One region of the Spirillospora sp. NPDC048911 genome, then DNA from elsewhere that is predicted to be linked to it. Evidence: riboswitches for the same ligand, from Rfam matches in the RefSeq annotation. Region 1 holds a riboswitch; the other holds the start of a gene.
What was found. Region 1 has a riboswitch for S-adenosylmethionine ahead of thrC (threonine synthase). Riboswitches for the same ligand answer to the same signal wherever they lie in the genome.
Positions count from the first base shown of each region.

Region 2: another riboswitch for S-adenosylmethionine. It lies ahead of ACGFNU_RS31150 (aminotransferase class V-fold PLP-dependent enzyme); the one in region 1 lies ahead of thrC (threonine synthase).

Region 1 covers NZ_JBICUD010000015.1:263,811-269,952, forward strand. The annotation lists gene ACGFNU_RS47250 (sulfotransferase family protein) at 1-356, shown strand, start outside; gene ACGFNU_RS47255 (trehalose-6-phosphate synthase) at 1,013-2,476, opposite strand; gene ACGFNU_RS47260 (cation diffusion facilitator family transporter) at 2,656-3,678, shown strand; SAM riboswitch class I at 3,884-4,025, shown strand; gene thrC (threonine synthase) at 4,042-5,286, shown strand; gene ACGFNU_RS47270 (MoaD/ThiS family protein) at 5,361-5,639, shown strand; gene ACGFNU_RS47275 (hypothetical protein) at 6,099-6,142, shown strand, end outside.
Region 2 covers NZ_JBICUD010000007.1:346,763-352,904, forward strand. The annotation lists gene ACGFNU_RS31140 (transglycosylase domain-containing protein) at 1-805, shown strand, start outside; gene ACGFNU_RS31145 (hypothetical protein) at 851-1,276, opposite strand; SAM riboswitch class IV at 1,329-1,444, shown strand; gene ACGFNU_RS31150 (aminotransferase class V-fold PLP-dependent enzyme) at 1,492-2,874, shown strand; partial or broken gene ACGFNU_RS31155 (SseB family protein) at 3,079-3,408, shown strand; gene ACGFNU_RS31160 (SseB family protein) at 5,569-6,142, shown strand, end outside.

The DNA.
Region 1 (6,142 bases):
CTGCGATGACGCAGCCGCAGGGAATCGCGAAGCTGACCGTTCCGCCGCAGAAGAAGTGGCACGACCGGACGCAGGCCGCAGTCACGACGGGCCGGGTCGGGTCATGGTCGACCCGCCTCGAGCCATGGGAGATCGGACTGGCCGAGGCCGTGCTGGGCGAGCGGCTGAGCGAGTACGGATACGAGCTCAGCGGTGCGCCGCGGCCGAGCCCGGCCATGCTCGCGCGGTTCGCCAAGACGGCCACGCACCGGCGAGTGGCGCAGCGGAAGAAGGACCTCCGGGATCGCTGGCAGCGGCGGTACGAGCCGGGCCCGGTGGAGTGCGGGCTCACCGCAGAGACGCCCGCACTCTCCTGAAGCTCGCTCTCTCGGGGCCCCGCGCTCACCCGAGACGTGAGCTCTCAGGAAATGCACCCCTTCAGGCTCGCGCCCTCCAAGGCACCGCGCCCTCCAGGGCGCCGCGCCCTCCAGGGCGCCGCGCCCTCCGAGGCTCGCGCCCGCTGGGGCTCGCGCCGTCTGGGGCTCGCGCCGTCCGGGGCTCGCGCGTTCCTGAGAGCTCATGTTCTCGTGAGGCTGAGGCTCGTGCCCTATCGAGCTCGCGCTTGCCTGGGCCTGCTCTTCTGCGGTTCGCGTCCGCTGGGCTCGCGCTTTCCTGAGAGCTCGCGTTCTCATGAGAGTGAGGCTCGCGCCCTGTCGGGCTCGTGCTCGCCTGGGCGCGCTCTCCTGAGACCCGCGTCCTCCAGGGCTCGTGTTCTCCTGAGGCTGGGGCGCGTGCCCCTGCCTAGCTCGTGCTTGCCCGGGGCTCGAAGGCCCGCGTTCTCTGAGGCACGCGCTCTCTTGAGGCCTGTGGTGGCTCGGTTGCCTGTGCCGTTGGGTGGCTAGCTCTAGGCTCGCCACGCTTTGCGTGCGGCGGAATGCGTCCGTGGCGTCCGACCTGCGGGCGGGTTGGCCAGGTTCGGCCGGTGTGGTGGCGGTCACACCGGGCGAGCCTTCAGGGCGACTGCTGGCCGCGTTCAGTCGAGGGCGGTCAGCTGGTCGGCGAACCACTGTTGCGGGGGCAGGGCGGTCGCTGCGGCTGCCAGGCGGGCGCAGCGTTCGGCACGTTCGTCCTGCGGCATCAAGAGCGCCTGGTGAAGCGTCTCGGCGGTCTGCGAGACGTCGTACGGGTTGACGACCAGAGCGTGTTCGGCCAGTTCCGAGGCCGCACCCGCCTCGCGCGACAGCACCAGGGCCGAGCCGCGTTCCGACAACACGGGCCCTTCCTTGGCGACGAGGTTCATACCGTCGCGAATCGGATTGACCAGAAGTACGTCCGCCATCCCGTACGCCGCCAGCGAGCGCGGGAAGTCGTCGTTCACCTGCAGGATCAGCGGCTCCCAGTCGGACGTCCCGAACTCGTCGGTGATCTGCTCGGCCATCCGCTGCACCGCGGCCGTGTACTCGCGGTACTCCGGCAGATCGTGCCGGGACGGGTAGGCGAAGGCCAGGTGCACCACGTGGCCGCGCCATTCGGGGTGGTTGGTGAGCATTTCGCGGTAGGCGGCGAGGCCGCGGACGATGTTCTTGGAGAGTTCCGTCCGGTCGACCCGCACGATCAGTTTCCGGTCGCCGACCTGCTCACGCAGCGCCTCGGCCCGTGCCGCGACGTCCGGTTCGGCGGCGCGCCGGCGCAGCGACTCGCCGTCGATGCCCAGGCCGTGGACGCCGATCCGCGTGACGTGCCCGGCCCTGGTGACGGTACGGGCGGCGCGGTCGACCCGGACGCCGGGCAGGAATCGTTCGCAGCAGTCGAGAAACGCCGATGCCCAGCGTTCGGTGAGGAATCCGGCGTGGTCGGCGCCGAGGATGCCCTCCAGCACCTGCGCGCCGATGTCATCGGGCAGCAGCCGGTAGTACTCCGGCGGCGCCCAGGGCGTGTGCGAGAAGTGCACGATTTTCAGGTCGGGACGGCGGTCGCGGAGCATCCGCGGGGCCAGCGACAGGTGGTAGTCCTGGATCGCGGCCTTCGCCCCTGGCGCGGCGTCGCGGGCCAGGGCGTCGGCGAACGCCGCGTTGTACGCCTCGTACGACTGCCAGTCCCGCCGCGAACGGGCGTCGAAGTGCGGCGTGCGCGGGGTGTCGTACAGCAGGTGGTGGACGAACCACAGGGTCGAGTTGGCCACGGCGTTGTAGGCACGGTGGAAGGTCGCTGCCGGTATGTCGAGCATCCGTACCGCTGCGCCGCCCGTATCGTGCCCTGCCTCGTCCAGACGTCCGTCTGGCGCCTGCCGGGTGGCGGCCCGGTCGGCCTCTCCGAGCGCCGCGCATACCCACAGCACGTTCGCGGCAGGCTCCCGCGCGGGCCGTCCAGGGCCGCCGGTCACCGCGGCCAGTCCGGAGACGAGACCGCCACCGCCGCGCCGCATGGTCAGCGCGCCGTCATCGGACAGGGAGAACGAGACGGGCCCACGGTTTGACGCCACCAGCACTTGGCTCATACCGGAAGGGTCTCAGTTGTTGCCACGCCACATCAAAGTGACCCAGGTGAAACTGAACGTCACGTCCGCAAGACGCACTGCTGCCCCAGCTAGTGACCTTGGTCACGTAGCGCGGACGTGACGGATTGGTCGCGGTGGTGGGTCGGCATCTTGGGGTGCATTGCGGGTAAGCGGTGCGAATGAGTAGGGCCGAGACGAAGAAGACAGTTCTCATCGCTGGCACCGCGAACCTCATCCTTGCCATCACCAAACTCGTGGCGGGCGCGGTCGCGGGCTCCTCCGCGATGTTGGCGGAGGGGGCGCACTCGGTCGGCGACACCCTCAATCAGGCGTTCCTGCTGACCTCGTTGCGGCGCAGCGCGCGCCCGCCAGACCGGCGGCATCCCTTCGGGTACGGGAACGAGAGGTATTTCTGGTCACTGCTCGCCGCGTTCGGGATCTTCGTCGCGGGGGCGGGCTACTCGATCTTCGAGGGCATTCTGACGATCACCGGCCATGGGCGCGGCGGTGAACAGGTCTGGCTGGCGTTCGCGGTGCTGGGGCTGGCGGCGGTGCTGGAGGGCGCGGCCTGGATCCGCGCGTACACGCAGGCACGGCAGGAGGTCCGCGACAGCGCCGTCGACCGTGACCTCATGGAGCACGTCCGCCGTACGCCCGACATCACGTTCAAGGCGGCGCTCTTCGAGGACACGGCCGCGATGATCGGTCTCGCGCTCGCCGCCGCCGGGCTGACACTGCGGGAGCTCACCGGCTCGTCGTTCTGGGACGGCCTCGCATCGATTCTGATCGGCCTGCTGCTGGTCGTGGTCGCGTTCGCGCTCGGCCGCGACAGCCGGTCCCTGCTCATCGGCCAGGCCGCCGACCCGGCCGACCAGCGCGCCATCCGGAACGAGATCACCTCTGCGCGTGGCGTGGACGGCATCAACGAGCTGCTGACCATGCACTTCGGCCCCGACGATCTCCTGGTGGCCGCCAAGGTCCACTTCTCGGACGAGATCAGCGCCGACGAGGCCGAGGACATCGCCGGCGAGATCGACCGGCGGCTCCGGGAGCGGCTGCCGATCGTCCGCCATGTCTTCCTCGATCCCACCCAGGAGGAGCCCGAGTCGCAACCGCCACAGGGCTCTGACCAGGAGGTCGACGTGGATCTCACCCAGCGGGTGCCCGAGGCCGGCGGCTCTGATCCAGTGTGGAGAGGTTGACCTGGCCCGACCGGCCAGGGTGATCTAGATCGCGCCTGGGTAATGTCTCACTCGGTGAGACTCGACTGTCTGGCATCCGGTCAGATCAGGTAAAGTCACGCACACGGCTCGAAACCACAACTGAATAACGCTCATCCAGAGGGGTGCAGGGAGCACAGCGGCCATCGGGCCGGTCTTCCAGAGCAACCCCCGCACAACTGAATACCGCTCATCTAGAGGGGTGGAGGGACCGGCCCTACGAAGCCCCGGCAACCACTTGGCTCATGCGCGCTCGCGATCCTGCGAGGCCGGCCAAGAGATGGTGCCAACTCCGGCCTGTGACCAAGGCGGCACAGGGAAGATGGGAAGAAAGGCCTCGCCCTCATGGCACTTACGGCTGCCACCAACCTCGGACCCGCTACAGCTCTCGTGTGCCGCGAATGCGGGAACACCAGGGATCTCGGTCCGCACTACGCGTGCGAAGAGTGTTTCGGTCCCCTCGAGATCAAGTACGACTTCGGTGACGTGTCCCGCGCCTCGATCGAGGCCGGCCCCCGCAACATCTGGCGCTACCGCGGGCTGCTGCCCGTCCCGGAGAACGTCGCGGACACGCCCAACACCGAGCCCGGCCTGACCCGCCTCGTGCGCGCCGACCACCTCGCCGAGTCGCTCGGGCTGCAGCGGCTGTGGGTGAAGGACGACAGCGGAAACCCGACCCACTCGTTCAAGGACCGCGTCGTCGCGGTGGCGCTGGCCGCCGCGCGCGAGCTGGGCTTCAAGGTGCTGGCCTGCCCGTCCACGGGCAACCTGGCGAACGCGGTGGCGGCGGCCGCGGCCCGCGCGGGCATCCGCAGCGCGGTCTTCGTGCCGTCCAACCTGGAGTCGCAGAAGATCATCACGACCGCGGTGTACGGCGGGACGTTCGTGACGGTCGACGGCAACTACGACGACGTCAACCGCCTCGCATCGGAGATCGCGGGCGAGCAGGAGGACTGGGCGTTCGTCAACGTCAACGTGCGGCCCTACTACGCCGAGGGCTCCAAGACCCTGGGCTACGAGATCGCCGAGCAGCTCGGCTGGCGGCTGCCCGACCAGATCGTGATCCCGGTCGCGTCCGGCTCCCAGCTGACGAAGATCGACAAGGCGTTCCAGGAGCTGATCAAGCTCGGTCTGGTCGAGGACAAGCCGTACCGGGTCTTCGGCGCGCAGGCCGCCGGCTGCGACCCCGTGTCCGCCGCGTTCAAGGCCGGGCACGACGTGGTCCGCCCGGTCAAGCCGGACACCATCGCCAAGTCCCTCGCCATCGGCAACCCCGCCGACGGCCCGTACGTGCTCGATGTCGTCCGGCGCACCGGCGGCGCGATCGAGGACGTCACCGACGAGCAGGTCGTCGAGGGCATCCGGCTGCTGGCCCGTACCGAGGGCATCTTCGGCGAGACCGCGGGCGGCGTCACGGTCGGCACGCTCAAGAAGCTGGCCGAGAGCGGCGCCCTCGACCCGTCCGCCGAGACCGTGATCATCAACTCCGGCGACGGCCTCAAGACCCTGGACGCGGTCGCGCCGGTGGTCGCGCCGACCGCCAACATCACCCCGTCGCTCGAGGCCTTCCGCGCCGCGGGCATCGCCTGACATCACGCCGCCGCCATGCGGCCACGCCGCCGCGGACACCCACATACCGTTCGACCTGGTGAGGAGTTTCTGAAATGAGCACGGTCTCTGTGCGGATCCCGACGATCCTGCGGACCTACACCGGCGGCGAGTCGGAGGTGAAGGCCGAGGGCGAGACCCTGCGCGCCGTGGTCGCCGACCTGGACGCCGGCCACGCCGGGATCGCCGCCCGCATCCTCGACGACAACGGCAAGATCCGCCGGTTCGTCAACGTGTACGTGGGCGACGAGGACGTGCGCTTCGCCGACGGCCTGGACACCCCGACGCCCGAGGGCTCCCAGATCTCGATCATCCCCGCCGTGGCGGGCGGCTGATCCCCGAAAGAACCGAAGCCCGACTCGAGTTCGAGCGGGCACCTGAAGCCCGACTCGCTGCCCCGCTTTCAGAAGAGGCGTGGACGTGAGGTGCGTCATGGGAACCTCACACGCGGCGCGCGGCCACGGAGACCGGGACGCGCGCCGCATGTCGTCCACGAGACCACCGGACCGTCCGCAAGACCGCCGCGCCGTCCCAAGAGCACCGGGTCGTCCGCAAGAGCACCGCGCCGTCCGGAGGACCACCGGGCCGGGTCGCCCTCGGTGACAGCGACCTGGTAGACGGGTGCGTGATGACCGTCGGGTCAAGGCGGACGGTTGTGGCATGAGTGCGTGTTGGGGCGCAGTGGGTCGTCGAGACGAGCCCCGGGGATCGCCGCGGCGATCCTTGCCGGTGAGGGCCGGTACACAGTTCCTGTGAGAGCGCTTTTGTGCTGATAGTTCGGGTAAGAGGCCCGCATGGGGATCGCGGAGGACATTGCGGGTGTCGTGCTGGCTCACCC
Region 2 (6,142 bases), on a different contig from region 1:
GAGGATCGCCAAGATGGCCGAGAAGATGGGCATCCCGGCGTCCCAGATGACCAAGGAGCAGCGGGAGTCGCCGTCGTTCCCGCTGGGCACGGTCTCGCTGCACCCGGTCCAGCAGGCCGGGGTCTACTCGACGTTCGCCTCCGAGGGCGTCTACCGGCAGCCGTACACGGTGAAGTCGGTCAGTGACGAGAAGGGCGACGAGAAGGACTTCACCGAGAAGGGCAAGCGCGCGTTCAGCCAGCAGGTCGCCCGCGACGCCACGTACGCGATGACCAGGGCCGTGCAGAGCGGCACCGGCACGAACGCCCAGTTGTCGGACGGACGTGACGTGGCGGGCAAGACCGGCACGACGAACGGCGGCCGGGCGATCTGGTTCAACGGGTTCATCCCGCAGATGGCGACGTCGGTGGCGATGTTCCGGAGCGACAACAAGCCGCTGTCGATCCCGGGGTACGCGGTGTACGGCGGCCAGTTGCCCGCGCAGATCTGGAACTCGTACATGTCCAAGGCGGTGGCGATCAAGAACTTCGAGATCAAGGAGTTCGGGGAGCCGTCGACCTACACGGGCGGCTACGACGGCAGCCCGAGCGGACGGTCGACCGAGCGGCCCTCCACGCCGCCGTCGGAGACGCCGTCGCGGCCCCCGCTGACCCCGAACCCGGGCGGCGGCTCGAAGACCCCGAAGCCACCGTCCGGCCGTCCGAGCCACAAGCCCTCAGAGCCGGAAGACCCGGGTGATCCGGGCGACCCCGGCAACCCGGACGACCCCGGTGACGGCGGCAATCCGCAACGCCCGAACGCATAGGGACGCCTGGAAGGGAGCCCGGCCACCATGGCCGGGCTCCCTTTCTCAGGAACAGGCGTTGCCGATCCGTTCCGGCGTACCGGCCATCGCGGCGTTCAACTGCGCCGCGTCGCCCGTTCCGACGCTCGCCGCGGCCGTACGGAGCCGGGCCGCCTCATCGGCGAGCGCCTTCTTCAGCTCCTTCTTCTCAGCCTTCTTGCCGAGCCCGTCGATCCGGCCCGCGAGCCGGTCGGTGGCCTGCTTCCACACGGCCGGATCCGCCGCCGAGGCGCCCTTCACCTGCGTGATGTACTGCTGGTAAGCCTGCTTGGTGTCGGTGCAGACCTGGCTCGTGTTGTCGCCGCCGCCCAGCACTCCGCACGCCCCCACGCTCATGAGCAGAGCCGCTCCGGCCGCCAGCCTGGCGGTGGCCATGACCCCGCCCGAAGCCCGCGTCAGGTCGGCGGTCGCCACCTGTGCCCCGTCTCGCATCGCACATCCTCCCCTTTGATCCCCGCCGGTATCCGCATATACTTCCGCACTAGGTCATGAGCGCCAGCGTCAAGCCCCGGCTTGCTGGCCGGCAACCCTTCGTCCGCGATGGGGTGCCCCGGGTGAGGACCTGGCCGAACGCAACACCGTGTTCGGCAAGCGCGGGCCCCGGTCAACCACCTTGAGGGGTCCCTGGATCCTGAAAGGTCGCACCCATGCACGCCGCCACGCTTGCCCCCTCCCCCCGCACCACCGTCCCGGCCACGCGCACCCCGAACCCCGCCACCGCCGCTTCCGCTGGTTTGGCGGCCGTCTCGACCGGCGCTTTTGGCGCGCTCAAGGTCGTCGGCTCGGGTGCGCCCGTCCCGCTGAACGACGGAAGCACCGTCGGCTACGCCAACCTCGACTACGCCGCGAGCGCCCCCTGTCTGGAGGCGGTGCACGAGGCGATCAACCGCGCACTGCCCTACTACAGCAGCGTCCACCGCGGCGCCGGGTACGCGTCGCAGGTCACCACCGAGGCGTACGAGAAGGCACGCGAGACCGTGCGTTCGTTCCTCGGCGCCTGGGAACGCGACGCCGTCGTCTTCACCCGCAACACCACCGACGCGATGAACCTGCTCGCCCACGCCGTCCCGGCCGGCACCACCGTCGTCGTCTTCGAGACCGAGCACCACGCCACCCTGCTGCCGTGGAAGCGCGCCGTGCGGCTTCCGGCGCCCGCCAGTCCGGTCGAAGCGATCTCCGCCGCCGACCGCGCGCTGGCCGAGGCCCCGGCGGGCCCGTGGCTGCTGGTCGTCACGGCGGCCTCCAACGTGACCGGCGAGTTGTGGCCGATCGCCGAACTGGCGAACGTGGCGCGGCGCCACGGCGCCCGGATCGCCGTCGACGCCGCGCAGCTGGTCCCGCACCGCCCGCTCGACATGAGCGCCCTCGGCCTCGACTATGTGGCCTTCTCCGGCCACAAGTTGTACGCGCCGTTCGGTGCCGGAGTGCTCGCGGGCCGGGCCGACTGGCTGCGCGCCGCCCAGCCGTACCTCAAGGGCGGCGGCGCCAGCGCGGCGGTCCGGGACGGCGGCGAGACCACCCAGTGGTCCACCAGCCCCGAACAGCGACACGAGGCGGGCACCCCCAACGTCCTCGGCGTCATCGCGCTCGCCGCGGCCTGCGAGGCGCTCGCCGGCACCGGCTGGGACGTTCTGAAGACGCACGAGGAGCGGCTCCTCGCCCGCGTCCGGAAGGGACTCGCCGCGATCCCCGGTGTGCGCGAACTCACGCTCTGGGGCGGCCGTAGCGAGAGGGTTGGAATCGTGTCCTTCGTGGTGGACGGCTGGAACGCGCGCGACGTGGCGCTTACCCTGTCAGGTGATTACGGCATCGGCGTCCGGGACGGGAAGTTCTGCGCTCACCCGTTCGTGCACCACCTCCTGGGCGCTCCCGAGGCGTCGCTGGAGGCCGGTGGCGGCGCGGGCGAGGGCGGATGCGGGGGTGGGCAGACCTCGGCGGTGCGCGCGAGCTTCGGCGTCGGCACCACCGACGAGCATGTCGACCGGCTGCTGACCGCCCTCGGGCGGCTGGCCGGGACGCCGCGCGGCTGACCGCCGGCACCCGTGTCCGAGCCTCCGGCCGGAGGTCCGTTCGCCGGGCGGCCCGGCCTCGTCCGGGTGGCCCGGTCTCGACCGGCGACCCGCCGATAGGACGCTTTGGTCCTGTTCGCCCATGTAGCGTAGTCGGGGTCCGTGCCTTGCCCGCCGGGGTCCCGCAGGGGGCTCGCAGGCGGGCGGGGGACAGGGGCGGACGGCATGAGACAGCGCGGCAAGGAACAGGGGGTGGCGACCGTGGCCGACGCGTGGCGACCCACGTCTGAGCTCGAGCGCCGGCTGCACGAGGCGGTGCGCGCCGGAGACCAGGAGACGTACTTCCGGGTGCTCGCCGAGAGCGAGCTGGTGATCCCCGTACCACCGGACCTGATGGACGACGTGCTCGCCAACGAGGTCCAGCCGACCTGGCCGACGCAGGAGGAGGACGGGCGCGTTCACGTTCTCGTCTACACCTCCGCCGCGGCCATGCGGGTCTGCCTCGGACCGGCGTACCAGCATTTCCTGAAGCTCAAGTTCACCGACCTCGCCGAGACCTGGCCCGACCCGCGCTGGTGGCTGGCGGTCGACGCCCCCGCCCACGGCGCCCGGCTCGCCCTCCCGCTGCCGATCGAGGGCCGGCTGCCCGCATGGTTCATCAAGCAGCTCGCCGAGGGCGACACCAAGCCACCGCAGATCGGCCGCACCCCGGCCGCCGCGCCCGCCCCGCAGCAGCCCTCCCCCGACACCACGGTCACCGACCTGCCCGCCCTCAGCGACCCCTCACGCAACGCCCCTCCGGGATCGCCCGCGCCGTCCCGAGGCGCACACGCAGCACCGCCGCCCGCCCCAGGAACCCCCGTGGCCGGAGCGGCGGCGGAGTCCGGCCCGGCGCCCAGCACCGGCCGCAGAAGCGCCTCCCGCGGAGCCCACCGCGCCGACCCGTCCCCCGGCTCGGACGCCCCCACCCCCGGCGTCCCGGGCGCCTCGACTCCCGCCCCAACGATTGGCCCAGACGCCCCCGGCGCGCCGCCCGGCCCAGGCATCCCCGCTCCCGGCGCAACGCCAAGTCCAGGCACCCCGACTCCCGGCCCGAATGCCCTGGTTCCCGGCGCAACGCCAGGCCCAGCCACCTCTACTCCCGGCGCAACGCCAGGGCCGGGCGCCTCTACCCCCGGTGCAACGCCAGGCCCAGGCGCGCCTGTTGCGGGCGCGACGCCAAGTCCAGGCGCGCCTGTTGCGGGCGCGACGCCCGCCCCCGGCGCTACGCCCGGGCATGGTCCAATGCCCAGCCCTGGTACGGCGGCTGGCCACGGCGCGACGGCCGATCCCGGTCAAGCGCCCGCTTCCGGCGGCACGCCCATCTCGGAGGCGCTCACTCCTGGCTCGATGCCGGGCATCGGCTCAACGCCTGGCCCAGGTACACCCACCGCAGGCGCAACACCTGCCTCAGCGGTGCCCTCTCCAGACGTACCCCCCGGCACCAGCCCGGCGAGCCCAGGCCCATCCGCTCCCGGCGCCACACCTGGTGGCGCGCCCACCTCGGCGCCCGGGCGTGACTCGGCCCCCGGCTCCGCCGCGGCTTCCGCTTCGGATGCGCTCGTTCGCGGCGCGACGCCTAAGCCCGACACGCATACACGCGATGCCCAGTTCGGCGGCTCTGCGCCTCTGCCTGGCACCACGTCCACCCCAGGCGCGGCTCCTCATGGTTCAACACCTCCCCCAGGCTCCACGCTTGGAGGGACGTCCAGCCCGGACGTATCTCCCACATCAGGCGCAACCCCAACGTCGGGCTCGACGGCCACGCCAGGCGGAGCGCCTATCCCCGGTGCAACGTCCAGCCCGAGTGCAACACCTGCTCCGGGCAGGACGCCGACACCGGACGCGACACCTGCTCCAGGCAGGACGCCAGCGCCAGGCGCAACGCCGGGCCCGAGCGCGACGCCGCCTTCGGGCGCGACGTCCGCTCCAGGGGCAACGTCGACGCCAGGCGGAACGCCTATTCCGGGTACAACGCCCGGCACCAGCGCGACGCCCACACCTGGAACGACGCCCGTCCCAGGCGCAGCGTCCGACCCGAACGCGGCGTCTTTGCCGGGCGCGACGCCCACGCCAGGCGGAATGCCTATCCCAGGCGCGGAGTCCGCTCCAGGCACGACGTCCTTGCCAGGCTCGGCGACTGGCCCGGGCGCGGCATCAACGCCAGGCGCGGCGTCCGATCCGAACGCGACGTTCGCTTCAGGCACGACGTCCTTGCCAGGCGCAACGTCCGCTCCGGGCACGACCTCGACGCCAGGCGGAACGCCCATTCCGGACGCAGCACCCGGCACCAGCGCCACGCCCACACCTGGAACTACGTCTGGCTCGGGCACGACATCCGGTCCAGGCACGACGTCCGGTCCAGGCACGGCGTCCGGCTCAAGCGCGGCGTCCAGCCCGGGCACGACGTCCGGTCCAGGCACGTCCGGTCCGGGCTCGGCGTCCGGCTCAAGCGCGGCGTCCAGTCCAGGCACGTCCGGCCCAGGCGCAACATCCGGCTCAGGCGCGGCTTCTGGCCCAGGCGCGGCTTCTGGTTCGGGGACGGCTGGTGGCGCGGCTGGGGCCGGTAAGCAGGGTTCGAGTGAGCGGGTGGTGCCCGGCGGTGCTGGGTCGGACGCCCTGGTCGCACCGATTGGGGGTGCCGCCAAGCGGCGTGGTCCGTCGCCCGACGAGACGTTGGTCGATCCTCCGGCTGCGACGGATGACGGGCCGTGGGAAGAGCTTCAGGACCAGCACAAGGATCTTCCGCGCCAGGAGCGGCGGCCCGAGTTCCGGCCCGCCAACGAGGTGGAGAGGGATCTGCTCCGCGCCGCGGCGCAGAACGATCACGATCTCTTCCTGCAGACACTGGCGGACGCCGACGTGCTGCTGCCCGTTCCCGAGGACATGGACTACACGCTGCGGCCCGGACGGCCCGGCTTCCCCTGGCGGGCCGGCGACATCGACGGCTCGCCGTTCGTGCCGATGTTCACCTCCCCCGAACGCCTCGTCGAGGCCGCCGCGGCCGCGGGGACCGGCACCGACTCGATCCGGCTGCCGTTCACCGTCGCCATGCGCTACTGGCCGGACGCGGGCTGGGCGCTGGCGATCAACTCCGGCTCGCCGGCGGGCGGCACGATCCACGCGGCGCAGCTGCCGGGCCTGGCCAAGTGGGCGGACGAACGCGCGGCACGGCGTCTCGCGGAACACTTCGAGCCCCAGAACGACGTGGAGCAGCGGCTCTTCGAGACCGCCATGCGCCGCGACACCG